DNA from 3 places in the Rubrobacter calidifluminis genome. Region 3 is predicted to be linked to each of the others. Evidence: riboswitches for the same ligand, from Rfam matches in the RefSeq annotation. Region 3 holds a riboswitch; each other region holds the start of a gene.
What was found. A riboswitch is a leader RNA that binds a small molecule or an ion and turns the genes downstream of it on or off. The one in region 3 is predicted to bind cyclic di-AMP.
Positions count from the first base shown of each region.

Region 1: linked by a shared signal. The riboswitch ahead of PJB24_RS05535 (Na-translocating system protein MpsC family protein) and the one ahead of PJB24_RS14860 (hypothetical protein) in region 3 are both predicted to bind cyclic di-AMP.
Region 2: linked by a shared signal. The riboswitch ahead of PJB24_RS03345 (APC family permease) and the one ahead of PJB24_RS14860 (hypothetical protein) in region 3 are both predicted to bind cyclic di-AMP.

Region 1 covers NZ_JAQKGV010000005.1:66,851-77,142, forward strand. Annotated here, with positions in the region: gene PJB24_RS05495 (RibD family protein) at 1-213, opposite strand, end outside; gene folB (dihydroneopterin aldolase) at 342-713, shown strand; gene PJB24_RS05505 (zinc-dependent alcohol dehydrogenase family protein) at 716-1,768, opposite strand; gene PJB24_RS05510 (universal stress protein) at 1,811-2,929, opposite strand; gene kdpC (potassium-transporting ATPase subunit KdpC) at 2,926-3,549, opposite strand; gene kdpA (potassium-transporting ATPase subunit KdpA) at 3,560-5,263, opposite strand; gene kdpB (potassium-transporting ATPase subunit KdpB) at 5,464-7,530, opposite strand; gene PJB24_RS05530 (potassium-transporting ATPase subunit F) at 7,532-7,624, opposite strand; gene PJB24_RS05535 (Na-translocating system protein MpsC family protein) at 7,941-8,297, opposite strand; cyclic di-AMP (ydaO/yuaA leader) riboswitch at 8,523-8,678, opposite strand; gene PJB24_RS05540 (glycosyltransferase family 39 protein) at 8,743-9,936, opposite strand; gene PJB24_RS05545 (ABC transporter permease) at 9,914-10,292, opposite strand, start outside.
Region 2 covers NZ_JAQKGV010000003.1:76,719-87,010, forward strand. Annotated here, with positions in the region: gene PJB24_RS03330 (AhpC/TSA family protein) at 1-411, shown strand, start outside; gene PJB24_RS03335 (hypothetical protein) at 436-867, shown strand; gene PJB24_RS03340 (DUF924 family protein) at 873-1,442, opposite strand; gene PJB24_RS03345 (APC family permease) at 1,435-3,381, opposite strand; cyclic di-AMP (ydaO/yuaA leader) riboswitch at 3,439-3,592, opposite strand; gene PJB24_RS03350 (DUF47 domain-containing protein) at 3,751-4,425, shown strand; gene PJB24_RS03355 (inorganic phosphate transporter) at 4,418-5,521, shown strand; gene PJB24_RS03360 (alpha/beta fold hydrolase) at 5,518-6,396, opposite strand; gene PJB24_RS03365 (ornithine cyclodeaminase family protein) at 6,454-7,347, opposite strand; gene PJB24_RS03370 (alpha/beta hydrolase) at 7,488-8,549, shown strand; gene PJB24_RS03375 (haloacid dehalogenase type II) at 8,552-9,262, shown strand; gene ahbA (siroheme decarboxylase subunit alpha) at 9,259-10,292, opposite strand, start outside.
Region 3 covers NZ_JAQKGV010000025.1:16,186-26,477, reverse strand. Annotated here, with positions in the region: gene PJB24_RS14880 (MFS transporter) at 1-746, opposite strand, end outside; gene PJB24_RS14875 (DedA family protein) at 1,045-1,680, shown strand; gene PJB24_RS14870 (hypothetical protein) at 1,687-2,892, opposite strand; gene PJB24_RS14865 (alkaline phosphatase family protein) at 2,889-4,379, opposite strand; gene PJB24_RS14860 (hypothetical protein) at 4,633-4,917, opposite strand; cyclic di-AMP (ydaO/yuaA leader) riboswitch at 4,923-5,085, opposite strand; gene PJB24_RS14855 (LLM class F420-dependent oxidoreductase) at 5,143-6,048, opposite strand; gene PJB24_RS14850 (LLM class flavin-dependent oxidoreductase) at 6,054-7,091, opposite strand; gene PJB24_RS14845 (LLM class F420-dependent oxidoreductase) at 7,204-8,028, opposite strand; gene PJB24_RS14840 (acyl-CoA thioesterase) at 8,044-8,493, opposite strand; gene PJB24_RS14835 (LPXTG cell wall anchor domain-containing protein) at 8,686-9,174, opposite strand; gene PJB24_RS14830 (5-methyltetrahydropteroyltriglutamate--homocysteine S-methyltransferase) at 9,261-10,292, opposite strand, start outside.

The sequences.
Region 1 (10,292 bases), on a different contig from region 3:
GTGTCGGACGGTGAGGCGCGGGTCGTCCGCGCGGGCCGTACCCACCCCGACCATCACCGCGTCGTGGCCGGCGCGCAGCGCGTGCGCGTGGCGGAGCGACTCAGGGCAGCTGATCCACTGCGAGGAGCCGCCCGAGGTCGCAAGCCGGCCGTCGAGCGTCTGGGCGTAGCTCACGGTGACGGAAGGTCTCGCTGCGTTCCCTGCGGGGGACATCTCCACTCCTCCAGCCTCGTCTCTCCGCAATCCAGGAGAAGGTTAACACGGCCCCACGGCGCGGAAGGGTCCGGGATCACACTCCGTTATACTGCCCCGGAGAAGATCACAAAGAGAGGGAGAAGGACTTGGGAGAGGACAGGATACTGCTCGAAGGCATGGTCTTTCACGGCTACCACGGCACGCTCTCCGCAGAGCGCGAGCTGGGCCAGCCCTTCGTCGTCGACGTCGAGATGAGATGCGACCTCAGGGAGGCAGGCCTCACCGACGACCTGAATAAAACCGTGGATTACGGCGAGGTCCACCGGCTCTCGCGTGAGATCGTCGAGGGAGAGCCGGTGAACCTCACCGAGACGGTGGCCGAGAGGATCGCCGCTGCGATCCTGGAACATCACCCGAGGGTCGAAGAGGTGCGGGTGAAGGTCGCAAAGCCCCACGTCCGGCTCGAGAACACCGTTCTTGGGGGCTCGGCCGTCGAGGTCGTGAGGGAGCGGGCCTGAAGCTACCAGCGGTCCACGACCACGACCCCTAAGGTGCCGAAGTCCCCCATCGAGGCGAGCACGTCTCCGGCCTCCTCTATCGGGATGGTGCGCGAGACGAGCTTCTTCGGGGAGAGTTTGCCCTGCTCTATCATCGAGAGCATGTACGGATAGCTCACCGGCCCCATCCCGAGCGAGCCGATGAGCCGGATCTCCTTCTGCACGATCAGGTCGACCGGTAGCCCGATGACGCCGCGTTCGGCGCTGGTGGTGAGCCCTATCTGAAGGTGCCTGCCCCGCTTGCGCACGCTCCCAACCGAGGCCTGGCAGGTCTGGGCTATACCGAGGGCGTCGACCGAGACGTGGGCGCCGCCGCCGGTGATCTCCTGCACCGCCCGGGTCGCGTCGGTCTCCCTCGCGTTGACGGTCTCCACCGCCCCGATCTCACACGCGAACTCCAGCTTGCGGTCGTCTATGTCCACGGCTATCACCCCGGCGCCGAGGGCGGTCGCGATCATCGTCGCCGAGAGCCCCACCCCGCCGCAGCCGTGCACCGCGACCCACTCGCCGGGGCGCACCTGCGCCTGATCCGCGAGCCCGTGGAAGGCGGTCATGAAGCGGCAGCCGATCGAAGCCGCCTCGACGAATCCGACCGACTCCGGGAGGTTGACCAGGTTCACGTCGGCGTGGGGCACGTGCACGTAGCGGCCGAAGGAGCCCCACTGGGTGAAGCCGATCAGACCGATGTTGTCGCAGACGTTGTGGTGGCCGGCGACGCACTCCGGGCAGGTGCCGTCCGCGACGTTGAACGGGACCACGACCCGCTCACCCGCCGAGTGGTGGCGCACCTCCGGCCCGACCTCTTCCACGACCCCGGCGAACTCGTGACCCAGCACGTGCGGCAGCGGCGGATTCACCCCGAACCAGTCCCAGTCCCCCTGCCAGGCGTGCCAGTCGCTGCGGCAGACCCCGTTCGCCTCCACCCGGACTATCGCACCGTCCGGGGCGCAGGAAGGCTCCTCGACCTCCCGGACGACGAGCGGCTCCCGCTGCTTCTCCATCACGGCGGCCTTCATGTCGCGTCTCCTTTCCCTTGACCCTGCAGGACCATTTTAAGCTCAGGAGGAGACGATCTGCACGTCCACCCCTTCTCCGATCTCGTAGATGAAGCGATCTATGACATCCCCGCGCCAGAATTTCTCCCACCTGCTACGACGCGGATGCCCCATGATGACGTAGGTGACGTTGTGCTCGCGGGCGAAGCGGACCAGCTCGGCCACCACGTCCTTCCCCTTGAGGACCACGACTTCTGCGCCGAGCTCGCGGGCGAACTGCAGGTTCTCCGAGATCTGACGCTGGGCGGTCGCGGAGAGCCTCTCCGGCGCCGTACGCGGGGTCTCGACGTAAACAGCGTACCAGTCGGTGTTCATCCTCCCCGCCACCCGGCTGCCTCGCCGCAGCAGGCTTCTGGCGTCAGGCTTGGAGCTCAGCGCGACCATCACCCGCTCTGGCTCTCCCGAGCGGGGGCCGTTCTCCCGGCGGGCGGTGTAGCGGGCCTCGAGGTCCCGGGCGGTCTCGTGCAGCGAGAGCTCCCGCAGGAGGGAGAGGTTCTCCTCGGTGAAGAAGTTCTCCAGCGCCTGCCGGACCCGCTCCGGCGGGTACACCCTGCCCTCCAGCAGCCTCTCCCGGAGGGTATCCACGGTCACATCGACGTTTATGAGCTCTGCACGCCGCACTATGCGGTCGGGGACGGTCTCGCGCACCTTTACGCCGGTGGCCCGCTCGACGAACTCGTTTACGCTCTCGAGGTGCTGGATGTTCATGGTAGAGAAGACGTCTATCCCGGCGGCGAGGATCTCCTCCACATCCTGGTAGCGCTTGGCGTTCTTGGAACCGGGGACGTTGGTGTGCGCCAGCTCGTCCACGAGCGCCACCTGAGGGTGGCGGAACATTACGGCCTCTGTATCCATCTCCTCGAGCAGGATACCCCTGTATTCGATCTTCTTCCTCGGGATAACCTCGAGATCGCCGATCATCTCCTCGGTCTCTCTCCTGCCGTGGGTCTCTATGTAACCGCACACCACATCCACCCCGGCACGCTTCAGGTCGTGGGCGTCGGCGAGCATCTTGTAAGTCTTTCCTACCCCGGCGGCGAAGCCAACGTAGATCGTCAGCCTCGCCTCATCCTCCTTCTCGAGCCGGGCGAGGTACTCCTCCGGTGAGCGTCTCAAGCTCAACTTCCCGTCCGTCCCCCCTGCCCTGAGAGCCTGTCGAGCGCCAGGTTGAGCTTCAGCACGTTAACCCGCGGCTCTCCCAGGAAGCCGAACTGGCGCCCGGTCGTGTACCGCTTTATAAGCTCCCTGACCCGCTGCAGCGGAAGCCCGCGGGCCTTCGCAACGCGTGCGGCCTGCAGCTCGGCGTTGGCCACCGAGATATCCGGGTCGAGCCCGGAGCCCGAGGCGGTCACCGCGTCCACCGGCACCGGGGCACCGGGTGAGAGCCCGTTCTCCTTCCTGTAGGCCTCGACCCGCTCCCTCACCCGGGAGATGAGCTTCTTGTTCGTGGGGCCGAGGTTGCTGCCTCCGCTGTAGGAGGCGTTGTACGGGCGGGACTGGGTGGCGCTCGGACGGGGATGGAAGTAGCGCGGCGAAGTAAACTGCTGGCCGATGAGCTTCGAGCCAACGACCTCGCCGTCCTTCTCCAGAAGGCTGCCGTTGGCCTGATCCGGGAAGAGCACCTGCGCAACACCGGTGGTAACGAGCGGATACACCAGTCCGCAAACCAGCATGAAGAGGACCGCCGAGACGATTGCCGGCCGCAAGAGCGAGGTCATCGATGTACGTGTGCGCGGTTCCATACCTCTCCTCCTAGAAGGTTTTGCCGGCGAGCATCTGGAACTCCTCCGCCAGCGGGCCCAGGGCCCAGGAAGGGAAGAACGTCAGGCCACCGATGATCAGTATCACCCCGATCAGAGTGGCACCGAAAAGTGGTGTCGCGGTTGAGAAGGTTCCCTTGGTTTCAGGCAGCGTGCCCTTCCCCGCCAGAGATCCCGCCACGGCCAGAAGTGGCACCAGAGGCAGGTAGCGACCAGCAAGCATCGCGAGCCCTATCGTCGTGTTGTAGAAAGGTGTGTCGGCGGAGAGCCCCGCAAAGGCTGAGCCGTTGTTCTCCGTACCCGAGGTGAAAGCGTAGAGCACCTCGCTGAAGCCGTGGGCGCCGGGGTTGCCCAGGCCGTTCAGAGACCCCGGCCATACCATCGCCAGCGCGGTGAAACCCAGGATGCTCGCCGGGTAGATCAAGAGTGACACAACAACGAGGGTAATCTCCCGGGCATCGATCTTCTTGCCCAGAAACTCCGGGCTGCGGCCAACCATCAGACCGACGATGAATACGGCGAGGATGGCGTACGTCAGCAGGCTGACAAACCCTACCCCCTCTCCGCCGAAGACGGCATTGAGCTGCATGTTGATCAACGCTCCTAGTCCCCCGAGAGGGGTCAGGGAGTCGTGCATGTTGTCGACTGAGCCGGTCTGGGTCCCGGTCGTCACCGCAGTAAACAGACTGCTCTGGGAGATGCCAAAGCGCACCTCCTTACCCTCCATGTTACCCCCGCTCTGCGTCGAGGTGGGGGTCTGGTCCGCACCGACCTTGCTCAGAAGCGGATTTCCCGCCTGCTCGGAGGAGTAGATCAGGGCAACGGATCCCACAAGCAAAACCAGGAAGACCGCGAAGAACACCACCCCCTGTCTCTCGCGGGAGAGCATCCTCCCGAAAGCATGGATGACCGAGGCCGTAATCAGCAGCATCGCCAGTATCTGCAGCGCACCGGTCAGCGGCGTGGGATCCTCATAGGGGTGAGCTGAGTTTGCGTTGAAATAACCCCCACCATTGTTGCCGAGATGTTTTATAGCGTCCAGGCTGGCCACCGGACCACGGGCTATCTCCTGGATCCCCCCCTGCAGAGTGTGCGCAACCACCGAGGGCGAGAGCGTCTGAGGCACTCCCTGCCATACCAGTACCAGCGCGAGCAGGAAAGATAGAGGGAGCTGCAGGCGCAGGATGATACGCGTGAGATCCACCCAGAAGTTGCCAAGCTCTGCCAACCCGCTGCGAGATAGCCCCCGTATCACGGCGGCCGCAGCAGCCAGCCCGGTAGCGGGGGCGAAGACCTGCATGAAAGTCACGAAGAGCATCTGTTCAAGATAGGACAGGCTAACCTCACCCGCGTAGCTTTGCCAGTTGGTGGTGGTGACAAAAGAAGAGGATGTATTGAAGGCCTGATCCGGATCTTGCGGTGGCAGATGCCCGGTATCCAGTGGTAGGAGAGCCTGCAACCTCAGCACCAGGTATCCAAGGAGCATGGACGCCGCACAGACGGATAGCAGGGAGAGAGAATATCTTTTCCAGCCCATCTCATCGTCCGGCCTTATGCCGAGCAGCCTGTAAATCATCCTCTCTGGCAGCAGGTGTCTCTCTCCCTCGAAGATCCAGACCAGATATCGTCCGAGCGGCACAGCCAACAGGCTCAAAACGACGAGTATGACTATGATCTGCAAAATCCCGTACAGCATCAGGCTTCCCTTCATCCTTGATAGAGGTACATCAGCGAAAGTACGAAGGTTACGAAGAAGACCAGAAACAACGGCCCCCACACCTCTTTCACCATCGCCCCCTCCGGTCAGATCTTCTCTAGAGCCAGGGTGAAGAAGCCCATGATCCCGAAGCACACCAGCGTGATGAGAACGTAGAGTACATCTCCCAAGGCATCCTCCTAACCGAGGCTCAGCGCGCTGAGCACGAGATCGATGATCTTTATCCCCACGAAAGGTGCCACCACCCCTCCTACACCGTAGATGAGCAGGTTGCGCCGCAGCAGAGCGTTTGCGCCCAGCGGGCGGTAGCGCACCCCCCGCAGCGCCAGCGGGATGAGGAGCGGGATGATTAGCGCGTTGAAGATTACCGCCGAGAGGATCGCGCCCTGCGGCGTGGCCAGACGCATGATGTTGAGGGCGGAGAGCTGCGGGTAGGCGACCACGAAGATCGCCGGGATTATCGCGAAGAACTTCGCCACGTCGTTCGCCACCGAGAACGTGGTGAGAGCCCCACGCGTTATGAGCAATTGCTTGCCGATCTCGACGACCTCGATGAGCTTGGTCGGGTCGGAGTCGAGGTCGACCATGTTCCCCGCCTCTTTGGCCGCCTGGGTACCGGAGTTCATCGCGAGCCCGACATCCGCCTGGGCGAGCGCCGGGGCATCGTTGGTACCGTCTCCCGACATGGCGATGAGGTGCCCTTTCTTCTGCTCGGCGCGGACGAAATCCAGCTTGCCCTCCGGCGTGGCCTCGGCTATGAAGTCGTCCACCCCGGCCTCCCTCGCGATAAAAGCCGCCGTCTTCGGGTTGTCCCCGGTGATCATGACCGTGCGGATCCCGGCGGCCCTGAGACGGTCGAAGCGTTCGCGCATCCCCGGTTTTATGATGTCTTCCAGCTGGATTATCCCGATGATCTTATGATCGACGCCCACGGCGAGCGGCGTACCACCCTTCTCCGAGATCTCATCGGCCACCTGCTCCAGATCCTCCGGGATTCCGCCGTCTCTCTCGGCCCACTTCTTCACGGCGTCGACGGCCCCTTTGCGTATCCCGGTCCCGTCCGGAAGGTCCACCCCGCTCATCCTGGTCTGGGCGGTGAACGGAACGAACCGCGCTCCACCAGGGTTCTCCCGCTCTACACCCTGCTCTTCTGCCAGTTCGACTATGGAGCGCCCCTCGGGGGTCTCGTCGGCGAGCGAGGAGAGGTAGGCGAACCGCCTAAGGTTCTCCTCGGTGTTCCCACCGAGCGGCACGAAGCGCGTCGCCCTCCGGTTGCCTAGCGTGATGGTCCCGGTCTTGTCCAGAAGCAGCGTGTCCACGTCCCCTGCAACCTCGACGGCCCGGCCGCTCTTGGCCAACACGTTCGCCCTGACGGCCCGGTCCATCCCGGCGATGCCTATCGCCGAGAGCAGCGCCCCGATGGTCGTGGGTATCAGACAAACCAGCAGGGCGACGAGGGTTGTCACACCGACCGGTTTCCCGGTGTAGATCGAGAAGGGCAGTAGCGTCACGGTGACGATCAGGAAGATCGCGGTGAGTGCGGCGAGCAGGATCGTCAGGGCCACCTCGTTCGGCGTCTTCTGGCGGCTCGCCCCCTCGACGAGCGAGATCATGGTATCCAGAAAACTCTGTCCCGGCTCGGAGGTGACCTCGACGACTATCCTGTCCGAGAGCACCCTGGTGCCCCCGGTCACGCTGGATCGGTCCCCGCCGGCCTCTCTTATCACCGGGGCCGATTCCCCGGTTATCGCCGACTCGTCCACCGAGGCTATCCCCTCCACGATCGTGCCGTCGGCCGGGATGATCTCCCCCTCCTCAACGACGAAGAGGTCCCCTTTCTTCAGCTCGGTGCTGCTCACCCTCTCCTCCCGACCGTCCACGAGCCTCCTCGCCGGGGTCTCCGAGCGGGTCTTCCTGAGCGACTCGGCCTGCGCTCTTCCCCGGGCCTCGGCGAGGCCCTCCGCGAAGTTGGCGAACAGCAGGGTGATCAGGAGCAGAAAGAAGATCGCCAGGTTGTAACCGGTCAGGGACGAGCCGGTGAAAAGGCCGTACCCGCTCAGAAAGCCCACGACCAACGTCCCCACCTCGACCACGAACATGACGGGGTTTCTCACCATTTCCCGCGGGTCGAGCTTCTTGAACGACTCCGCCGCCGCCTGCCTGGAAAGCTCGGGGTCGAAGATCCCTCTGGAACGTGCCAGGTTGCGCGGGCGCTGCTCTTTCGGAATCCTCTGGGGGGAAGCCATCCTAAAACCTCCCCGGACGCACGATCACGTAAAGCAGATAGATGATCAAGGCTAGCGAGAGGAGCCCGAGCACCAGGTATCCGGCCACGCTCATCCCATCCACCTCTGTCGAAGAACCTGCAACCTCATGACCTGCACGACCGGCGGCTCGCAATCTTCCCGTACGACCGGGCCAAAGACCTCGACGTACTCTCCTATGTAGTCGCTGAGACGGTAGACTTCGCTGCGTAAGCCATAAAGGTAGAGAGCGCACTCCGGATCCATCAGCCCATAGGCAACTCCACAACGGACCAGCAGGAGATTCCATTCTGTCCGGACCACCCCCCGCACACCCTCCAGGGAACCACCGACATCGGACCCACCCGCCGGGCTTCCTTCTTCTCGCTTCACCGTCTCCGCACCCGGATTCCTCATTCGGCCAACCCATCCTCGAATTCGATGACGTAGACCCACTCGTCCCTCTCGGGAGAAATCGAAGAGTGGACGTATAGAACCCGCCTGCCCGTACAACCTTCGAGCCTCCCGGAGAGTTCCTCCGCCCCTGAACGGAAGACCTGCTCCCGCAGGTCTTTCACCGTGTTCCTCCCCTGGACGGTGTCGACGAGGCGCCGCTCGAAGACGGTCAACACGCCACAACAGCGCACCACCGCCAGGGCATCGATCATGTAGGTGTGGATACGGTCCGGGCCACGGCCGATGATCTTCCGCAGAAAGGCCATGACCTCGTCGCTGATGACAGCCTCGGTCCTGCTCTGCCTGTGCGCCACAGATACGCCGCACCTCCTGCTTCCCGGATGCGGCAACGGCAAAGGGCCGGTGCCGCATCGCACCTCCACCTCAGTAGAGGGGTCGCAGCTACCGGCCCCATGTCCGCTGGCCCTCCCCCGCAAGGGAAAGGACCGCAGAGACTGGTCCGAGTAGATTCTGACCATCCCGCAGCATCCAGGTGGTTCCGCCCGCAACCACCAAAACCATCCCGAATGCAGCGGGACGCCCTCTTTCCTTACAGCCTACGAGGTTAGCTGACGGGTTCGGGCCGAAAGAGCTAAGCCCTACACCGGACCGCACCGGCGATTCACCCCAGGGGCAAGGCCCCACTCGGGTCCCCCGCTCTCCTCAATTTCGAGGAGATTCGGCTTCTCAGCATGTATTCAGTTGTAATTTCATTATATCACGCTGTTCAGCCTCAGGAGCAATCTTTTGCAAGCCGGTTCAAGCAACCCACCTCCAGGTGACGAACAGCGCCGTGAGCGTTGCACCTACGAATGAGCTCAGGATGAGCCACAGGAAGAGGGCCTTCCTGCTGCGGGAGAGGGTTACCCCGAGCGCGATGAAGAACGGGAACGCATCGAGAAGGAATCGGGGCAGGCTCATGAGCGGGAACAGGGGTGAAGGTGTGAGCAGGGGCACGAGCACGAGGGCCAGCGCGTAGAGGCTCAACCCCGGCGGGAGCACGAAGACCCCGAAAACCATCACGGCGAGGAAGAGGGTGAAGAACGCGAGGTTGAGGGTGTTCGAGGCGGCGAGCGAAGGTTCCGGAAGCGTGCTCACGAAGAGAGCGTGCGGCTCGGCGAGGTAGCGGGCACCCTCCCTCGCGCTCCTCCACGCCATCCGGGCGGTCGCGAGTGGATCGGTCAGCGCGCGTCCCCAGTAGGCCCGCTGCTGGCGGGCGAAGACGAGCGGGTCCCCGAAGCGCCCGGTGAGGTAGAGCGCGTAGGCGCAGAGCCCGGCGGGGACCAGCGCCATCTCCGCGAGCCCCCGGCTCCCGAACCCCCTGCGATCGCGCACCCACTCGAGAAAGAGTGGCAGGAGGAGCAACACCCCGAGGTTGCGGGTCGCCGCGGCGAGCGCCCCGAGGAAGCCGGCGAGGAGCAGGTCGCGCCGCACCAAGGCGGCCCAGAGGCACCCGGCCGAGAGCGCGAGGAAGAAGCTCTCGGTATAGACCGCGTTCAGGAAGAACGCCGTAGGGAAGAAGGCGAGCGTGAGTACCGAGGCGCGGGCAACCCGCCCGCCATACAGCTTCTCAGCCATCCCATACACGAAGTACAGGGCAAGGAAGCATGCGGCAAGCGAGATCGCCACCCCCCACAACGCCGCCCCTCCGCCGAGGCTGCTTCCGAGGTGCACGAGGAGCGGGTAGAGCGGGAAGAAAGCCGTGCTCTGGGGGGCGTGCAGGCCGTAGCCGGAGGTGGCGATCCCGGAGTACCACGCCCCGTCCCAGTTCGCCCAGTAGCCCAGCGTTCCCCAGGGCCCGGGGATGCCGCCGGGACGGGCCCGCGGCAGGAGAAGATGGGCGAGCGCCCCCACCCCGAGAAAGAAGGCCCGCGAGAGCACGAACGTCCAGAGGACGAAGCGGAGGGGGCTTCCCTCCCTCCGCTCCCTCCTAGTAGCGGAGGTTCGGGCCACGGCTTATAGCCCAGCAGGCCCCGGCGAAGCAGGCGCCGGACAGAAAGATCATCACGGCGAACGAAAGGTAGGTTTCCAGGTCGGAGACGCCGAGGGCCGCGTAGCGGGCGGCATCCACGGTGTGGAAGATCGGGTCGAAGAGCGTCGCCACCTTCAGCGGGTGCGGCAGCATCCTGACCGAGTAGAAGACCCCGCCGAGAAAAGCGAGCGGCTGGATTATGACGTTGCCCATGAAGGAGATGTGGTCTATCCGGGTCGAGACGACCCCCACAATCACGCCGAGCGAGGAGAACGCGAACGCTGCGAGGACCCAGACCGCGAGCAGAAGCAGCGGGTTCTCGGCCCCGGTCCTGGCG
Region 2 (10,292 bases), on a different contig from region 3:
TTCTGCCGCCGGTGGGTCGCGCAGTTGCGCGGCGGGAGCAGAGAGTTCGAGAAGAGAGGCGCCCGGGTGGCGCTGGTGAGCATGGCCGATCCTGAGCAGACCGCGCGGTTCTGCGAGAAGATGGACCTGCCCTTCGAGTGCCTCTCCGACCCGGAGCGGCACGCCTACCGGGCATTCGGTCTCAGGCGCGGCAACATCCTGGAGGTCGCGGGGCCGCGCAACTGGGGCAGCGGGATCCGGGCGGTACTCGAGGGACAGAGACAGGGACCGACGGCGGGTGACCCGATGCAGCTACCCGGGGCCTTTGTCTTCGACGCCTCAGGGAGGCTGCGCCTGGCGCACTACGCCCGCGCCTCGGCGGACAACCCACCAAACGAGGTGCTCCTCGAAGCGCTCGACGGTGGCCGGTAGCGGAGGATCAGGAGCAGGTTCCCCTTGAATGACGCGCTTCAGAAGGCGCAAGCCTATCTGGACATGCTCTCCCGGGATACCATGGAGCTCGCCTGGGGCCGGAGAACCGCTCAGGATCGGTACAGGATCATGCTCGCCGCCCTCCTCTTCGGGGACGAATTCGAGCGTCGCACCCGGCATGGCCTACCAGCCGACGAGCCGGGAGAACGCCGGCTCCTGATGGATCTCATGAGCGCGGTCATAGACCGCTTCGCGGATCTGGAGGGTCTGGACCGGGAGGAGGCCGCCGCCTTCCTCGGAGATCTCACCAACCGCGACCACATACTGGAGCTCAACGAGGTCATCGAAACCTTCGAGCAGGAAGACTGCCAGAGGAGCCTCGACGAGGTGTTACGCGAGGCCGTCGGGCGGCGGAAGGAACGCCGGGTCTGGGCCCGGCACTGGAGCTCAGGATAAAGACATCAGAAAGGGGCCTCGGGTCCCGAGAGAAACTCCAGCTCTTCCGGCGTCGAACGCCGACCCAGGATCTCGTTGCGGTGCGGGAAACGTCCGAAGCGCGCGATCACCGCCTCGTGCCTGAGCGCGTACTCCAGCACCTCGGGCCTCCCGAGCTCCTCTTCCAGCGCCCGAAACAGCCTGACAGAGAGGCGCTGGTCTTCGAGATCCTCACTGTGCTCGAAAGGCAGGTAGACGAACATCCTCTCCATCGGGGTGAGGAGACGGTCGAAGCCCTTCTCGAGCGCCTCGCGGGCGACCTCGCGCGCCAGATGGTCGGTTGTGTAGGAGCGCGGGTCGCCCCGGAACATGTTGCGGGGGAACTGGTCGAGCAGCAGGATCAGGGCGAGGCAACCCCTGGGCGTCTCCTTCCAGTCTCCGAGCTCCCTGGAGGCAGCCCACTCGTAGTCGGCGCGGAACCGTTCGCTCACCTCACGGTCGAAGTCCTCGCCACCCCCGAACCACTCCTCGCGGAACTCCCGGCCCTCCCCGAACCAGAAGCGGAGTATCTCCTCCATGCGGTCCAGATCACCCACCGACGTGTATCGCCGGACGCCGCTTGGGGTTGGGCTCCGCCTCGCGCAGCACCTCGCGCGTGACCGGCGGGATGTCTCCCTCGCCGAAGAGGATGTAGCGGACCAGGTAGACCAGCGGGTTGCCCTCGGTCCATCCGAAGTAGCAGTGAGGCTTCGCGCCGGTTTTGTCTCTCAGGTACAGCAGGAAGGCCGCTATCGCGTTCGGGACGCTCGAACTCTCCGCCCGCAGCACCCGGTAGCCGTCCACCCTGGCCCCCCTCACCTCCATCACGTCGGTGAACTCCGAGGGGTCGGCCACCTCTACCTCGAGGAACAGAACCGGGATCTCGCGCGGGATGTGGTTCGCCTCCCGCTGTTCACGCTCTTTAAGCTCGTACTCCCGGCGGTCTCCCGCCTGACGTCGGTTGGCGATGATGTGTATCTCCCCCGAGTAGAGCGCCTCGTTGATGAACTCCCAGGCCGCATCGTCGAGTTCTATGGACTCCTGGCGCAGCTCCGTCGAGCGCAGCGCACGGGAGACGAGGGAGACGAAGATTATCGCTACGATAAACAGGATCGAGATCACGATCCCGTTCGGCTGGGAGCGGATGTTCTCGACGTCGGCGTAGAGCATCACCAGGGTTATGAGCCCGAAAACGAGCGTCGACCTGCGTTTGCGCTGCCGGCGCACGGCGATGGTCACGGCCACGGCCGCCGAGGTCATCATGATGAGCACACCCGTCGCGTACGGCCCGCTCTGGGAGTCGACCCCGGCGTTGAAGGCCAGCGTAATCGCGAAGGCTATCGCGCTGAAGACGAGCACCATCGGCCTTACCGCCCGGCCCCATTCCGGGGCCATCCCGTAGCGCGGCAGGTAGCGGGGCACGATGTTCAGAAGCCCGGTCAGGGCCGAGGCCCCTCCGAACCAGAGGATCGTGATCGTGGAGATGTCGTAGATCGTCCCGAAGGCATTGCCCATGTACTGGTGCGCGAGGTAAGCGAGCGCCCGGCCCGCGGCCTTGCCGCCCGGCTCGAACTCCCTGTGCGGGATCAGGACCGTGGTGACGAAGCTCGTCGTGATCAGGAAGAAGCTCATGATCAAAGCGGCCGCGGTGAGCATCTTGCGGGTGTTGCGGATACGCCCGGCGGGCCGCTGGGGGTCGTCATCCGGGTCGCCCTTCACGAGCGGCATCATCGAGACGCCGGTCTCGAAGCCCGAGAGACCGAGCGCGAGCTGCGGGAAGACAAGAAACGAGACGACGACCATGTCGAGCGGGTTGCCATAGCCGTGCAGCAGGGCATCCTTCCAGTGAGAGAGGTACGCCGGGTGCTGGAAGATCATGTAGAAGCCGAAGATGACGATGAGCAGGTTGAGGAATAGGTACGAGAAGACGAGCACGATCGCGATGCCTATGGCCTCCCGAAAGCCCTTCAGGAAAACCCCGCCGAGGATGGCGAGAAGTACGAGTGTAATCGCCGTCTCTTTGTCGTGCAGGAAAGATGGCACTATCGGGTTCTCGGCCAGATGCGTCGCGCCGTCGGCGGCAGAGAGGGTTATCGTGAACATCCAGGCCGTGCCGACGAACCCGAGCAGGCACAAGACGAAGATCTTGCCCTTCCAGAAAGAGAGCAGACGTTCGAGCATCGCGATCGAACCCTGCCCGTGCGGGCTGTGGTAGGCGACCCGGCGGTAGGCAGGGAGCATCCCGAAGAGGGTGAGAAGCACGATGAACATCGTCGCGATAGGTGAGAGCGCACCCGCGGCGAGCCCGGCTATGCCGGGGATGTACCCGAGCGTCGAGTAGTAGTCCACCCCGGTCAGGCACACCACCTGCCACCAGGGATGCTGTTCGCGGGCCTCCTTGATGTGTGGACCCTGGATCTCCTCGATCCGGTTCTCGAGCAACCAGCTGCGAAACCTCGAGGAAGCCCGGCCCTTGGAGCGGGTGGCCCGGATCATCTCGAAACGCTCCGTGCGGGTTCTCCCACCCGCGGACAGCGAAAGATGGTTCTCATCATCCCCTTCCTCTCACGCCTGCGGGGTTAGCTGTCGGGTTCGGGCCGGAAGAGAAAGCCCTACGCTCTCGTGGCGATTCACCCCGGAGGGAAAACCCCTCTTTCTACGGGTCCCCCGTCCTCCGGTCTCCCCGGAGGTTCGGCGACGGTCTGGCTCTCCGTCCATGGCTTCCGGAGATATACCCCCCAGCCACACCGTTGTCAACACGGCGGTGTGGCTCGTATCGCGTCGGGGCGGGTACGAAACCGCAAGTTTGGTTAGTATTTAGCCTAGAGGAGGTCATACAACGAGAGAGCAGGAGCCAAAGAGGTCATGTCCGAGGAGAGCAAACCGAATCCGCCGACTTCCGGGCGGCTGCGTCGGGCCTTGGGAACAATCTCACTGGTCCCGCGCGAGCGCCGCTTCTACGAGTACTTCGAGGAGCAGTCGAAGAACATCTCACGCTCTGCCCGGCTGCTCGAGGTGGCATTCTCGAACCCCGGTGAGCTCGCCGGACACCAGAAGCGGATCAAGGAACTCGAGCATCGGGGAGACGACACCACCCACGAGATAATCTCCGCCCTGCACCGGACCTTCGTCACCCCCTTCGACCGGGAGGACATATACTCGCTCGCCGCGGGCATGGACGACATAGTGGATTACATAGAGGAGATAGCCGACACGGCCAACCTCTACGACATCGGCGAGATCACACCCCCCGCCCGGGAACTGGCGGATCTCCTCGTCCAGGCCGCATCCCAGCTCGAGGAGGCGACGAAGAAGCTCGGTTCGGGCAAGCCCTACAAGGATCACATAATCGAGGTGCACAGGCTGGAGGACGTGGGAGACGCGGTCTCCCGGCGCGCGATAGCCGAACTCTTCGGGGGGAGCTACAGGACGCTGGAGGTGCTCAAGCTGAAGGATCTCTACGGATTGCTGGAGGATGCGCTCGACCGCTGCGAGGACGTGGCCAACGTACTCGAGGGGATCGCGATAAAGAATGCATGAGGCGCAGGTCGTTCTGCTGCTCTTCACGCTGGCAACCGCCCTCGGCTTCGACTTCACCAACGGCTTCCACGACACCGCCAACGCCATCGCCACGACGGTCGGCACCCGGGCACTACCGCCCTATGTCGCGGTCCTTTTCTCGGCCGCGCTCAACCTGATCGGGGCGGTCGTCGCGACCCAGCTGTTGCACGCCACGGTCGCCAACACGATCGGCAGTCTGGTTGGACCTTCGGGGGGTGTCGGGCTCGCGGAGATCATAGCCGTCCTGTTCGGGGCGATAGCGTGGAACCTGATCACCTGGAGGGCCGGTCTGCCATCCAGCTCCTCGCACGCGTTGATCGGTGCGCTCATCGGGATGGGCATCGCGGCCTACGGGGCGGGCGCGGTGGCCTGGGACGAGGTCTACCCGGTGTTCGTCGCGCTCGTCGCCTCCCCGGTGATCGGGCTCGTCGCGGCGTACATAGCCACCGTCGTGCTGCTCAACGTCTTCCGAAGGGCCCGCCCGAGCCGCGCCAACGACGCCTTCCGCAAGCTCCAGATCCTCTCCAGCGCTTTCGTCTCCTTCAGCCACGGGGCGAACGACGCCCAGAAGACCATGGCGATCATAACGCTGGCGCTGCTCAGTTCCGGCTTCATAGGCAGCTTCGCGGTGCCCCTGTGGGTCGTTCTGGCCTCCGCGCTCGCGATCGCGCTCGGCACCTGGGCCGGCGGGTGGAGGATCATCCGCACGCTCGGCAGCAGGATCATCCAGATGGAGCCGGTCCACGGCTTCGCGGCCCAGACGGTCGGAGCCCTGGTGATCCAGGCGGCCACCTCCTGGGGCTTTCCGGTCAGCACGACGCACGTGATCTCCGGCTCGGTGATGGGGGCAGGTGCGACGAAGAGGTTCAGCGCGGTGCGCTGGGGGGTGGCCTGGCGGATAGTGTGGGCCTGGATCCTCACGGTACCAGCCTCCGCGGCGCTCGCGGCGCTGGCGACGCTTTTCGCCCAAACCGAGTGGTACGCGAGTGCCGTCCTGGTCCTCCTGCTCGCGGCCGCTGCGGTCTACTACTTCGTCCTGCGCACCCGCCGCCGCAAGGCCAAAGGCACGCTCTAGCGCGTCCAGCCTTCGAGGAGCACCCCGGCCCACCGGCCGACGGCCGGCTCCCACATGAGCGTGTAGTGGTTGGTGTCCTCCAGGAGGATCGACCCTCTCACGTCGAACGAGTCCTCCATCCGACGCCGCACGTTCTCGGAGATGAGCGGCGCGCTCCCCGGGAAGAACCCCTCCGCGGCGCGCACCAGCGCGACCGGGCACGAGATGCGGCCCATCTCCGCGGTGGTCAACGCCGAGCGGGCGACGTCCTCCGCATCCTCCGTACAGGCCACTAAAGAGGCCTTGGGCCGGTAGCCACCTTCGACCTCCTCCAGGTCGTAGCGGTAGTAATCGGCGAGTTCAGGCGTCAGATCCCGCATCGTCACCCCCTCTTCCGGATACCAGAAACGGAGGTAATCGTCGGGGCTCTCGAAGGTCATCCGGAGCCGGCTGAAGGAGCGGGCGAGCCCCTCGGAGACCCCGCCGGAGAGCTCTTCCCGCCCCTCCACCCGCGGCCAGCCGCCGTCGAGAAGCACGAGCGCCCGCACCCGTTCGGGGTGCGAGAGCGCCACCCTCTGCGCGACGAACGCCCCCATCGAATGTCCGGCGAGCGTGGCCCGCTCCAGGCCGAAATGGTCTAGCACCCGCACCACGTCGCGCGCGTGGGCCTCGAGCCCGTAGGAGCCGGGGCCGGGCTTCTCCGAGTCCCCCCGGCCCCGCAGGTCAACCCCGATGAGCGGCCGCCCGCCGGCAAGACGCCTCGCGAGCGCGTTGAACGAGCGGTGCTGGGAGCTGATCCCGTGCAGGCAAACCACCGGCTCGTCCCCTCTGCCGGACCACCAGACGGCGAGCCCGACCTCCCCGTCTACCAGCTCTCTCCGCCAGAGATCAGACAAGATCCGCCTCCCTCCCGTACGCCTGAGCACGCCCGCATCCCTTCACCTCATAGCAGTTCATCGACCCGACGCCTTGCGCCAGACCAGCTCCGCCGTCGCCAAATCCTCCACCGCGAGCCCCACCGACTTGAACAGCGTGATCTCCTCTTCCGACCGCCGGCCGGGCTTCACCCCGGCGACGACCTCCCCGATCTCGGCGAAGATCTCCCCGGCGGCCCTCACGTCTCCCGCCTCCTTCATCGCGGCCTCCCGGGAATCCACGTAGAGGATAGCCCTCCGCAGCACCCCGTCGTCGAGTTCCCGCCACTCGGGGCGGGGTGCGCCGACCGCGTTCACGTGCGCTCCCGGTGAGAGCCATTCCCCGAAGAGCACGGGATCGGGCGAAGTCGTCGCCGTTACCACAACATCCGCCCCCCGCACCGCCTCCTCCGCTGAGGCTGTCGCGATCGCCCCGTGCTCCTCGGCGAACGCCCTGGCCCGGCGCGGGCTCCACACCCTCACCTCCCGGAAATCCCGCACCAGTCCGAGCGCCTCCAGGTGGCTGCGTGCCTGCGCGCCGGCCCCGAGGATCGCGAGCACAGCTGCATCACGCCGGGCGAGGTACTCCGTGGCTACTGCAGAGACCGCCGCGGTACGCACCTCGGTTATGAGCCGCCCGTCCATGCTCACCAGCGGCTCACCGGTCTCGGGCCTGAAGAGCAGGATCTCGGCGTGGTGGGTCGGAACCCCCTCGTTGTGCGGGTAGAGCGAGACCAGCTTGGCCCCGAGCGCGCTACCGGTGTACGCGGGCATGACGCCGAGAAAGCCCCGGTAATCTAAGACCGGGACCATGACGCGCCCGGGCTGTACCACCCTGCCGCCCGAGAAGTCCGCGAGGGCGTGCTCCATCGCGGAGATCACCTCTTCCATGCTCAGGAAACGCCCGACACCCGCCTCGTCGAGCCTCAGCAACGGAGTTCCCTCTCCCAGGTCTCCACCATGTGTTCATGATGCCACCCTTTCGTACCGGCTGCACCCCGAGGACCGGGCGCGTGGCAATCCACGCCGCTAAACTTCCTTCCATACTGGAGACCACACGAGGAGGAGAGACGTTGCAGGACAACACGCCGCTTCTGGAAGGCGTTCGTTCGAAAACCGTGCAGACCTCCCGCCTCCGCACGCACCTGCTGGAGAGCGGCCCCGAAGAGGGGATACCGGTGCTCATGATCCACGGGAACGTCTCCTCCTCGCGCTTCTTCGAGGAGACGCTCGCGGCCTTCCCGCAGGGTTTCCGTGGCCTCGCCCCCGACCTCAGGGGCTTCGGCGATTCCGAGGTCGCCCCCGTGGACGCCACCCGCGGCCTCAGGGACTTCTCCGATGACCTCTTCGCGCTGGTCGAGTCACTCGGGCTCCAGGGAACGCGGCTGCACCTCGCCGGCTGGTCCATGGGAGGTGCGATCGCGCTGCAATACACCATGGACCACCCGCAGAAGGTCGCCTCGATCACGCTCATAGACCCCATGTCACCCTACGGTTTCGGGGGAACGAAAGACGAGGGCGGCACCCCCTGCTGGCCGGACTTCGCCGGCTCCGGAGGCGGGACCGCCAACCCGGAGTTCGTCCGCCGTCTCTCGGAGGGCGATCGCACGGACGAGGACGCAAACTCTCCGCGCAACGTGATGCGGCAGTTCTACTTCAAGCCTCCCTTCGAGCCGGAACGGGAAGAGGTCTACCTCTCCTCGATGCTCTCCACCGCGACCGGTGAGGACAACTACCCCGGCGACCTCACCACCTCCCCCAACTGGCCCGGTCTCGCCCCCGGCAGGCGCGGCGTCAACAACGCAATCTCCCCCAGGTACTGCAACCTCTCCGGTTTCGCCGGGATCGAACCGAAACCGCCCGTGCTCTGGGTGCGGGGCGCAGACGATGTGATCGTCTCCGACGAATCGCTATTAGATTTCGGGACCCTCGGACGACTCGGGGCCGTCCCGGACTGGCCGGGTGAGGAAGTCTACCCCCCGCAGCCGATGGTCTCGCAGATGCGGGTCCTGCTCGAGAACTACGCCGCCGTGGGCGGCTCATTCCGGGAAGAGGTCATCGAGGACTGCGGCCACTCCCCGCACGTCGAGAAGCCGGACGTCTTCCGCAACCTCTTCTTCGGCTTCCTCTCATGACGATGGAGATCAGGGCGCTCGCCTTCGACGTCTTCGGGACCGTGGTCGACTGGCGTTCCTCGATCATCCGGGAGGGCGAGGAGCTGAGCAGAAAGAAGGATCTCGCCGTGGATTGGGCCGCCTTCGCCGACGCCTGGCGCGCCGGCTACCGGCCCTCACTGGAGCGGGTGCGGCGAGGTGAGATCCCATGGAAGAAACTCGACGCCCTGCACCGCGCCTCGCTCGAAGAGCTCGTGGAGAGGTTCGGGATCGAAGGTTTGGACGAGGCCGAGAAGGACCATCTGAACAAAGTCTGGCACCGGCTCGACCCCTGGCCGGACGTTCCGGAGGGTCTCGCGCGCCTGCGGGAAAGACACATACTTGCCACCCTCTCCAACGGCAACGTCTCGCTGTTGGTCGAGATGGCGAAGCGGTCCTCCCTCCCGTGGGACCTCATCCTCTCGGCCGAGCTCGTCCGGCGCTACAAGCCGGACCCGGAGGTCTACCTGATGGTCCCCCGGCTGCTCGACCTGGAGCCGCAGGAGGTGATGATGGTCGCCGCCCACCCCGACGACCTGCGCGCCGCCGCAGACGTCGGGCTCGCCACCGCGCTGGTGCGGCGGCCGCTGGAGTTCGGGCCCGGCAGGAGCTTCCGGATACCGGAGTCCGGCTTCGACCTCGTCGCGGGAGACTTCGTCGAGCTGGCGCGAAGGCTCTCTGGCCAGAGGGACTAACGCAGGACCCCGGCGTAGAGGCGCTCCCAGGCCTCCATCTCCGGGGTGAAGTAGCGCACGCGGGTCTTCTTGTACTCGCGGGTCGAGTAGAGCGAGTCGTACTCGGTGATGCCGCTCTCCTCGGACATCGCTTTCAGCACCGCCTCGCACTCCTCCTTCGAGCGGCCGTGGACCATCGAGAAGATCGAGTACGGCCAGTCCTCGTAGACGGGCCGCTCGTAACAGTGCGAGACCGCCTGATAGCCGGCGAACATCGCCCCCACCTCGTCCACCCGCTCCCTGGGCACCTTCCAGACCCCCATCGCATTCGCCCGGAAGCCGGCCTTGCGGTGGTAGAGCACGGCCGCGAAGCGCCGCATGATCCTGCGCGATCTGAGATCCTGCGCCCGCTCGATCAGCTCGGCAGCGTCCATCCCTGCCTGCTCGGCCCACAGGTCGAAGGGCCTGGGGGTCAGCGGCAGGTCCTCCTGCAGGATGCGGATCGCTGCCTTGTCCTCCTCGGTTATGTTGCGGTCAGCCGCCTGACGGTCGCCCTCGCCGTACGCCGGGGTCTCCTTGCGGGGCGTGGCGCCCTCCTTCATGTCCAGCGTCACCCCGATCTTGAACAGCTTCAGGGTGGGAAGGATGCGGGTCTTCTCTGCTCCGCTGATCCTGTGCAGAACCTCCACTGTACCCTCCAGCCCGAGCCTGGAGTCCGGCGGCACCGCGACCGTGTACCAGAGGTTGAACTCGTTGTCCCTCTCGTAGTTGTGCGAGACACCGGGGTGGGAGTTTATGGCCTTCGCCCCCTCCCGCAGGTGTTCCGGGGGTATCCTGGAGGCCACCAGGCTCGAGTCATAGCCCAGCACACGGGTGTCGAAGATGGCGCTTATCTGTCTTATGACCCTCGTTCTCTTCAGGGCTTCTATACGCCGGATCACGTCGTGATCTGACAGCCCGAGCCCGGCTCCCAGCTCCGCGAAAGGTTCCCTCACCAGCGGCAGGTCACGCTGGAGGAGGTTGAGAATCTCTTTGTCTGCCGTATCCATCA
Region 3 (10,292 bases):
CAGTATCCGACCGCGTTGGCAACGTATAGGAGCCAGCCGATACCGATCCTCTTCTTCACTCCCAGGATGCTCCAGACCCGTCCCTGGTTCCTGCCGGGACTACCGCTCCCGGTACGCTCGACCACGTAGCGTATGGACTCGCGGATCAGCAACCGCATCAGAAACACCGCCACCGCCGGAATTATGGCTATGATGAAGGTCCACTCCCATCCGTAACGCGGCACGATGTAGAGCGCCGCCAGTCCGGCCAGGATATAGCCGAGAGAGAACAGCGAGAACACTATCCCACCAACCCCTATCGCACGGAATCTCGCCGGCCACATCTCCGCGGTGTACGGCGCTCCCACCGCAAGCTCCCCGGCACCACCCACACCCGTCAAAAAGCGCATCGCCGCGAAAAATGGAACGCTGTGCACCAACCCCCCGAGCGTGGTCGTCGCCCCGTAGAGCAGTATCGAAGCCCCCAGGGTATCCTTGCGCCCGAACCGGTCCGCCGCGATCCCGAACCCTATCGTCCCTATCGTGTAGCCAAGCAGCTGTATCGAGCCGATGAGCCCCATCAACCCCGCGCTCGCCCCCAAACCAGCGGCGATCACGGGGAGCACGATCCCGTAAATGTTCACCGCATACGCATCAAAGCCGTACCCCAGACCCGCAGCCAGAGAGACCATGAAGTAGTCTCTGAACGAGACCTTCCGCCCTACATCCCGCGCCAGCGGCGTACGCTCTACAGCATCAGCCACAATACCTCCTGTTCCATATTTTTTCTACTTTATATATTGACAAATAAGACATTACAATGTCCATGGGGAGGGGTCAAGTACCTGCATCGGCATTCAGGTAAATCTTTGGTTAAAGATTCTGCGCTGGGGGTGTGTGAGGCTTGTTCTTACCCTGCTCTCAGGTATACGTGTAAAGCTGTAGAGGTTCGACGCCCCTTCATCCGGGGTTTTCGGAAGAGAGTACGGGAGAGAAGAGCTTGAGGAGAGGATTTTCGGTGCGCGCGGACCGGGCAATGTCGGGAGGCTCGGGTAGGGGGTTGTGTTGATCGGGGTTGCCTTCGCGTTCCTTCTGGTGGGTTCGCTCACGAAGCAGGCGCTCTCAGCGGTCGGGGTCTACGGGCCGGTTGCGACGTTCGTGCTCATGATCTTCGAGAGCATGGGGGCGCCGCTGCCGTCGGAGATAATCCAGCCTTTTGCGGGTTTTCTCGCGGCTTCGGGGAGGATGGGGTTCTTCTGGGCCGTGGCCGCCGGCGTGGCGGGCAACATGGTCGGGGCCTGGGCCTCCTATTACATCGGGCTGAAAGGCGGCAGGGCACTCGTGCTCCGTTACGGGAGGTTCGTGGGCATAAGGAAGAAGGATCTCAGCCGTGCCGAGGGCTGGTTCGAGCGTCGGGGACCGGCGACGGTATGCATCTGCCGCATGCTCCCACTGGTCAGGGGCTTCGTCTCCTACCCGGCCGGAGCCGCGAGGATGAGCCTGGCAAGGTTCAGCGCTTACACGTTTTTGGGATGCGTGCCGTGGGTGGCCGGTCTCACCTACGCCGGGTACGCACTCCGCAACCACTGGCAGGAGATCGACGTGTACATGCACTACCTGACCTATGGCGTCGCGGCGGCGCTGGTCGTCATCGCGGGTTATCTGCTCTCCCGCTGGCTGCTGTCCCGGCAGCGGAGCTGAAGCACCTCAGGCCACCCACCGCCAGCTCACGAAGAGGGCGCAGAAAAAGAGCGAGAGGGCTGCGCTGGCGCAGAGCCAGACGAACAGCGCAGCCCTGCTGCGCAGCAGGGCTCCGACCACGATGAACAGCGGGAAGGGCGCGAGCAGGAACCTCGAGAAGCTCATCAGGGGCATCCCGGCGGCGCCATCCAGCGCCGGCAGCAGCGTCAGGCAAACACTGTAGAGCAGGAGGTCCCAGGGCAGCACCAGAATCCCGGCGGCCAGCAGGACGACCGTCAGAACGAGAAATCCGAAGTAGAAGGTGTTGGCGGCGAGGAACGAGTGCAGCAGGGAGCCGCGACCATAGAGCAGGCTCTCCGGGTGCACCACCCAGCGCCAACCCCTGATCGCCCGCATGAGTGCGTCCCGGAAGGAGGCGTAGGGACCGGAGAACTTTCTGTGCCAGTGGGTTTTCTCTGCCACCTCGAACTCCAGTGGATCGCCGTAGCGGCGCCAGAGGTAGAGCATGTAGGCCGCCGTACCGGATGGTACGAGCGCCAGATAGGGCAGACGGCGCAGTCCGTACCACCCGCGTCCCCCCATCCAGCACCCCAGAAGCGGGATGAGCAGGAAGAGCCCGGCCTCACGGGTCGCCGAGGCGAGTGCGGCGAGAATGCACCCCAGGAGCAGGTTTCGCCGCAGGCGCACCGCCCAGAGGGCTCCAGCCGAGAGGGCTAGGAACAGCCCCTCCGAGTAGGCGGCGTTGAAGAAAAAGCTCGTCGGGAAGAAAGCCAGGGCCAGCACGGACCTCCGCGCAACCCCCTCCCCCCAACCATCCTCTGCGATGCGGTACAGGCAGTAGAAGCCGAAGAGGGTGGCCGCCAGTGAAATCACCGTGAGCGCAACGCTCAGGTTCTCGAGAGCCGGTCGGGCACCGGAGATGTGCACCGCCACCTGCGCCAGAAGTGAGGGCAACGGGAAGAAGGCAGCCTCCGGTGGGACATGACGCTCGTAGCCGTGCGCCGCGATGTAAGAGTACCAGATCCCGTCCCACCTCGCCCAGATGTTGTGCACCAGATGGTGCGCAGGACGGGTATCTGCAGGGCCGGGGCTCGGCCGGAGGAGCCTGGCGAAGATCTCCCCGGAGGCGAAATACAGCGCCCGGCTCGCCAGGAACACGAGCCCGACGAAGCCGGCCCCGCCAGAGGCAAGCCTCTGCAGACGCTTCTTCAACTCCGGCTCCACCTCGGACGCGGGCTCACGAGATCGGTCTTCGGGTGCGGGCAGAGGATAAGGGGTGGACGCGGCCTCTGGTTGAAATTGAAGTCACGGATCAGGTTGCCGAGCTGCGGCAATGCCTCTCTCACGTCCGGACGCGGGTCCGGTCGCCCGTCGGTTTTGGGGTTGAGCCGCTGCCCGCCCAGGAAACGGTCTTCGATGAACTTCAGATAGGCGTCGAACGAGAGCGTCTGGTGGTCTATGTATCCGCGCTTCGCGTAGGGGCTTATGACGAGCCCCGGTACCCTCAGGCCGTAGCCCATCTTATCCACCTTGGGGGGCACGACGTTGTCGTAGAAGCCTCCCCAGTCGTCCCAGGTGAGGAAGATCGCCGTGCTCTTCCAGTCCGGGCTCCTCATCGCCGCGTTGATCACCCGGGTGACGTAGGCCTGCCCGTTGCTTATGAGCGCCGGGGGATGCTCGCTGTTCTTGCCGCTCGGGACGAGCCAGCTCACCTGCGGGAGACGCCCCTCCCTCGCAGCCCTGAAGTAGGCCCTGGTGCTCTGGATGTTCCCGAGCTGATGGTCCTGTCTGACCGTCTCGAAATGCGGCAGCGGGTTCCAGATGCCGGGGGTCTTCGGGCTCTGCATGGTCCTGTGGCAGAACATCTGCCCGTCGGGGCAGTCGGGTTCTGCGCCCCTGGCCACGTAGTAGCGCCAGCTCACGTGGTATTTGTGCAGCAGGTAGGTTATGTCGGTCCAGGCGTAGTCAGGGGGCCTGAGATGGCCTCCATGCTTCTGAACCGGGGGCACGGCGCGGGGGAAACGCTTTGCAAAGTCCAGCGGCTCATCCGGGCGCTGCAGGGCGCTGCGGCAGCTCATGGGGTTTTCGTTCTTGCACACCGCGGACCACGCCGAGACCGTATACAGGTGTGCCGGAAGGCTCCAGGAAGCGTTCGACTCGAACATGTGGTCCTGCAGGACGAAGTTGCGGGCGTAGGCCCAGTAGTTCGGGATCTCCCGCGCCGTGTGGTAGCCGACGACGTCTGGAGGGTTGTCGTGGGTTACGTGGGAGCAGTGGGGGTTCAGCGGGCTCTTCTTGCACAGCCGGCTCTCCCCGGCGAGCTGCTGACGGATGAAGCCGTTCATCCTGCCGCCGTTTATGTCCTTTCGGGCGTCCGTCGCGGTGTGAGGCCCGCCCAGGTCACGGTTCTTGCGGTCGTGGAAGGGTCGGATGCAGTGTCCCAGGCGCGGGTCCGGGATGCAGACCGCCGGGTGCCCGTTCTTCATCGGGATGCCGTCGGCGCCGGGGTAGGTGCCGAAGTAGTTGTCGAAGGAACGGTTCTCCTGCATGATGATGATCACGTGCTTTATCTTCTCCAGTCCGGGCGGTGCCCCAGGTGCGAGCGTCCCCGGGGACGTCTGGCCGGTGACCCTCCCCGCCCCGGAACAGGCCGCCAGGACGAGCAGCAGCGCGGACAGCGCGCCGATCGGCGAGATCACCCTTCGCCATATCCTCAGCCAACATCCCATGCCAAGCCAGCCTCTCTCATCCGGTGGGACACCTCTTCACGCCGATCCTCCAGCGGGAGGACTTCCTCCTATTAAGTCCGGAGGTTGAGAGAATTCTGAGAATAGGGCGAAAGGACGAAGAAAGCCGGAGGTGATCCCCCTGCCCGGGGATCACCTCCGGCGAAAGCAGGCCATCCGGCGGGAGAACCGTCGCGGGCGACCCGCGCTCAAGACCCCGACGAAGCTACAAACGCCGGCGGAGGCTCGAAGGGGCGAGCTCCCCCGAGAGGAAGGCTCGCTCGAGACGGCTGCGGCTCGCCCGCACCAGCTCGGGGCAACGCAGGATGTCGTCTATCTCCCGCTGCGAGCAGTTGCGCACCACGTAGTCCTCGCGCACGATCTCGTGCAGCGGGGCGCCGTCGTTTATCCGGTGGACGACGTAGTTGAGGACTTTCTCCTCCCGCTCGGTGTGAGGCCTCTCCTCCCCGAGCATCATGCGCCTGAGGAACGACCTACGCTGGACCGTCACTCCTCTTCCTCCTTCTTCGGCGCCTGCGGGGTTAGCTGACGGGTTCGGGCCGAAAGAGAGAAGCCCTACGCCCCGCTCCGGGGCGATTCACCCCTCGGCGGGCCCTGAGCCCACCTGATCGGGTCCCCCGCCTCCCGGTGCCACCCGGGAGCTCGGCGCTTCTGGCACCACTTCTTACAACCCGCCGGTATACGCCCGAAGAGAGAAGTTGTCAACCGGTGGACGCTACGCCAGCAGCGCGGGGGCCAGGGCGCGCCACTCCCTGCCGAGACCGGCCTCGGGCCGGTCGGTTATCACCTGCACGCAGACGTGGTCCGCTCCCGCGTCGAGGTGCTCGTGCACCCGCTCTCTTATTCTGCCCTCGTCTCCCCAGGCGACGAGCGCCTCCACGAAGCGGTCGCTGCCCTCCCCGGAGAGGTCTTCTTCGGTGAAGCCCTGGCGGAGCCAGCTGTTGCGGTAGTTGGGAAGCCCGAGATACCGGTTTAGGTGCGAGCGGGCGAGGCGCAGAGCCTCCGTCCGGTCCTCCGTGAGGACCACCCCCTGCTCGACGGCGAGGAGCGGCCCTTCCCCGAGGATCTCGCGGGCGTAGGCGGTATGCTGCGGGGTTACCAGATAAGGATGGGCTCCGTCGGCGAGATCTCTGGAGAGCTCGAGCATCTTCGGGCCGAGCGCAGCGAGCAGCACGGGGGCCTCCCGTTCAGGTCCTACGGCGTCGAATCGGGCCCGGCGCATGCCCTCCAGGTAGGAGCGCATCGTCGCGAGCGGCGAGCGGTAGTCGTGACCGCGCATCTCGACGAGCGGCCGGTGGCTCACCCCGATCCCGAGGACGAACCGTCCCGGATACGCCTCGGCGAGCGTCTTCGACGCGGCGTTCGTCGCCCACGCGTCACGGACGAAGATGTTGGCGATGCCGGTGGCGATCTGAATCCGACTGGTGGCGGAGAGCAGTATCGCGGCGGTGGTGAAGACCTCCCGTCCGGTCGCCTCCCCGAACCAGAGCGCCCCGTAGCCGAGCTCCTCGGCCTCGGCCACGGCCTCCCTCGCCCGGGAAGCGGGCAGATAGTTGAGGATCGAGGTCCACAGCCCCACCTCCCCACCGAGCACCGAAGGGTCGGGGTATCTCCGGTCCATCTGTCTCATGTCCGCTCCCGCCCCCCGGCCGGTGCTCCTGCGAGCCCGAAGACCCCCGCGAGAAGCTCGTAGGAGTGCAGCCGCGCGGCGTGGTCGTAGACCATCGTCGTGACCATGAGCTCGTCGGCCCGGGTGCGCTCCGCGAGCTCCTCCATCCTCTCCCTGACCCTCTCCGGGGTGCCGATGATCTGCATCGAGCGGTACGCCTCGACGAGGCGCCTCTCCGCCGGCGTGTACTCGTGAGCCAGGGCCTCTTCCGGCGTGGGAAGCGGCCCGGGCCGGCCGCTGCGCATCCTGACCCAGGCGAGCTGCATCGAGGAGGCGAGCTCCGCGGCGCGCTCCTCGCTCTCGGCGCAGACGACGGAGACGGCGAGTATCGCCGAGGGACGCTCGAACTCCTCCGAGGGCTCGAAGCTCTCTCTGTAGGCGAGCATCGGCGGGGCGGGATCGGCCGGGCTGAAGTGCGCCGCGAAGGCGTAGCCGAGCCCCATCTTTCCCGCGGCCCGTGCGGAGTAGCCGCTGGAGCCGAGCAGCCAGATTGGGGGAAGATCCACGTCGTCGGGCACGGCGCGCACCGCCGCGAAAGGATGATCCTCGGGGAAGCCATCCCCGCCGAAGGCGAGGAGTTCGGCGAAGCGTTCGGGGAAGTCCTCCGCCCCGTCCGCACCGGTGGAGCGCCGGAGCGCGGCGGCGGTCACCGGGTCGGTGCCGGGAGCCCGGCCTATGCCGAGGTCTATACGGCCCGGGTGCAGGGCCTCGAGCACCCGGAAGGTCTCGGCCACCTTTAGCGGGGCGTGGTTGGGGAGCATGATACCCCCCGCTCCAACCCGGATGCGGGAGGTCCTGTCCGCGACGTGCCCTATCATCACCTCCGGCGAGGAGCTGGCCACGCTCGGGAGGTTGTGGTGCTCGGCGAGCCAGTAGCGCTCGTAGCCGAGGCGGTCAGCCAGTCGGGCGAGCTCAAAAGTGTTGCGCAGAGCCTCAGAAGATCCGTACCCCACGCCGACCGGTGAGAGATCCAAAACCGAAAGCCTGAGATCCATAGCTCCAGACATCTCCCTCTGAAAGAGTCTTTGCTCCAGCCGCGCCAGTGGTCCCTACGAAGAGAGTGTAATACCCGGCAGCACCGGTGAAGCCTCGGAGGAGAGGCCCGGATTACAGAAAAACGTCGACGAGCCCTGAGAGCTCGTCGAGCAGCTCGGTGGTCTCAGGTTCGGGTAGGGTCGGCAGATCGAGCAACACCCGGTCGACGCCGAGCCGCTCGTACTCTTCTAGCACCTCTCGCTCGCGCGAGGCTCCGAAAACGGTCACGGGCACCTCCCTGCCGGCCACCCTTCGCAGCTCTTCCATCATCGGCGCGAGCCTCTCTGGCGGCAGCCCGTTGGCGAGCCAGGCGTCCCCGAATTCGGCCACCCTCGCGAAGGCCCGCCGTCCCCCGCCGACGTAGATCGGTGGATAGGGCTTGCTGACCGGCTTGGGCCAGGAGGCTATAGGGTCGAAATCGACGAACTCCCCGTGATACTCGGCCGAATCCCGGGTCCAGATCTCAATCATAGCCCGCAGGCGCTCGTTGACCAGCCGCCCCCTGGTACGGGGGTTGGTCCCGTGGTTCTCCATCTCCTCCTCGTTCCAGCCGACCCCGACGCCGAAGATCACGCGCCCGTCGGAGAAATGGTCGAGGCTCGCAACCTCCTTTGCTGTCGTGATGGGGTCGCGCTGTGCCAGGAGCAACACCCCGGTGCCCACGATCAGAGTCTGGGTGGCCGCTGCGGCCGCAGTGAGCGTGACGAAGGGGTCGAGCGTCCGATAGTACTTCCTCGGCAACTCCCCCCCTCCAGGGTACGGCGTCCTCCTGCTGAGCGGTATGTGGGTGTGCTCGGCGACAAACAACGAGTCGAAACCGCGCTCTTCGAGCAGCAGACCCAGGATATCGGGCTTTATACCCTCATCGGTGACGAACGTGGATACGCCTACCCTCATACTCTTATCATTGAATCACATATCGTCCGCTTCTTTCTGCTCCGGCAATACGCCCTCCCTCTCGAACCTCTCGATTCTGCTGCGCACCCATCCCGGCACCGGCACGGCCCTGCCTTCCTCCTGCGAGTAGGAGACATACACCACCTCCGCCTCCAGGACGGGATCCTCCCCTCCATGGTGGACGATCTGGAACCCGGCGACGAAACTGGACCTCCCAAAGGACTTTATACCGACCCGCACGTCGAGCAGATCGTCCAGACGCGCAGGCCGCTTGAACTCCAGCATCGCCCGGACCAGCGCTATGTCGAAATCAGGGGAAGCGCCGGTGAAGGTTATCCCGAGCCCCCTGAAATACTCGGTTATAGCCACGTCCAGGTAGGTGAGATAATGGGCGTTGTAGACGATCTTCTGGCCGTCGATCTCCGAGTACCTCACCCGGAGCGTGTGCATAAACCGATACCCCATCCGCCGCTTCTCCTCCTGCCTCCTCCGGCACAGAGACCCCCGCCAGGAGAAGGTCCTCGAGCACGGGAGACGGGGGTCGCAACAAAGTATATGACTTTCTCCGGCGCAGATACACCCTCACGAGACAGAAAGAGAGGGCCGGTTTCCCGACCCTCTCTGGAGCAATAAGCTCTGTGTAGATCTCAGCCCGAACTAGCGGATGAACCTGCGGGCGACGAGACCACCACCGACCAGGAGCGCACCAGCACCGAGCGCAACCACCGAAGCACCACCGGTGTTCGGAAGCACGCTGGTCGCAGCCGCAGCAGAGGAGGAAGCCCCGCTGCTCACGGAAGCGACGCTGGAAGCGGCGCTGCTGCTGGAGTACTGGGAGCTGGCCGGCGTGCTGCTGGCAGGAGCAGAGCTGCTCACAGAGCTTATGATGCTCTGTACCTGAGTGACGCTTATGTTACACGTCTGCGCTATCTGCTGGATGTTGTAGTTGTTGCCGTACTGGTTGTACTGCGCCTTGCCAGCCTCCTGCTGCACGGCGTTCTGCACGCACTGCACGTCGTTGTTGCCGCTCTGCACGCCGGTGGCGCCGCCGCTCTGGGTGTTCGCCCCGACAGCCTGCGCGAAGGCCGGGGCGGCCACAGCCAGCACCATCGCCAGCATCGCGGCCAACAGCATTACCTTCTTCAAATCCTCTACCTCCTGTCTCGAAGACCCTCTCTGACGATTGTTAATACTCGCAAATATTTGTTAATAAGTCAAGGGCGAATCGCCGATCATTCTCCCCAAACTTCTCTGGCCGTCTCGACGACGAGCTCGAGCTTCGCCCACTGTTCGTCTTGAGTCAGGTCGTTCCCCTCCACGGTAGAAGAGAAACCACACTGCGGCGAGAGGCACAGCTGATCGATGGGGACGAAGCGGCTGGCCTCTTCGATCCTCTTCTTCAGGAGATCTTTGTCCTCCAGCTCGCCGCGCTTGGTGGTAACGAGGCCGAGGACTACCATCTTGCCCTTCGGAACGAAGCGTAAGGGTTCGAAGGTTCCTGAGCGCTCGTCGTCGTACTCCAGGAAGAATCCGTCCACGTCCAGCTCGTTGAAGAGGGCCTCGGCGACGAAGTCGTAGCCGCCTTCGGCGGCCCAGGAAGAGCGGAAGTTTCCCCGGCACATGTGGGTGGTCACGGACATCCCGGCGGGACGGTTTTCGAGCGCCCGGTTGATGGTGCGGATGTAGATCTCGTGCTGGTGCTCCGGGTCCCCGCCCAGGGCCGCCAGGTGCTCTCTCTGGCGCGGATCGTTGAGGTAGGCCAGGCTGGTGTCGTCGAACTGCAGGTAGGTGCAGCCAAGTTCGCCGAGCCGCCTCACCTCCCCGGCGTAGGCCGAGGCGAGATCCTCCCAAAATTCTTCGAGATCCGGGTAGACGCCCTCGTCTATCGCGGCGCGTCCGCCCCGGTAGTGGACCATGCTCGGGGAGGGGATGGTGAGCTTGGGGATCGCGCTCTTCACCTGCTCTTTGAGGAAAGCGAAGTCGTCGCCGAAGATGGTGTGCTCCAGGTGCACCCTGCCCTCCACCCGGAGGGCGGCCGGGGTGTACTCTATGTCGCCCCGCTCGTTGCGGAACTTCACCTTCAGGTTACCCGCAGCCCTCTCGATCCCACCAAGCTGGTAGATGAAGTCCATGTGCCAGGATGAGCGGCGGAACTCTCCATCGGTGGCGGAGCGCAGGCCGATCGACTCCTGCATCCTGATTGCCTGCCTTATCGCCTCGTCTTCGGTGGCCCTGAGCTCATCCGCCGTGATACGCCCGGAGGC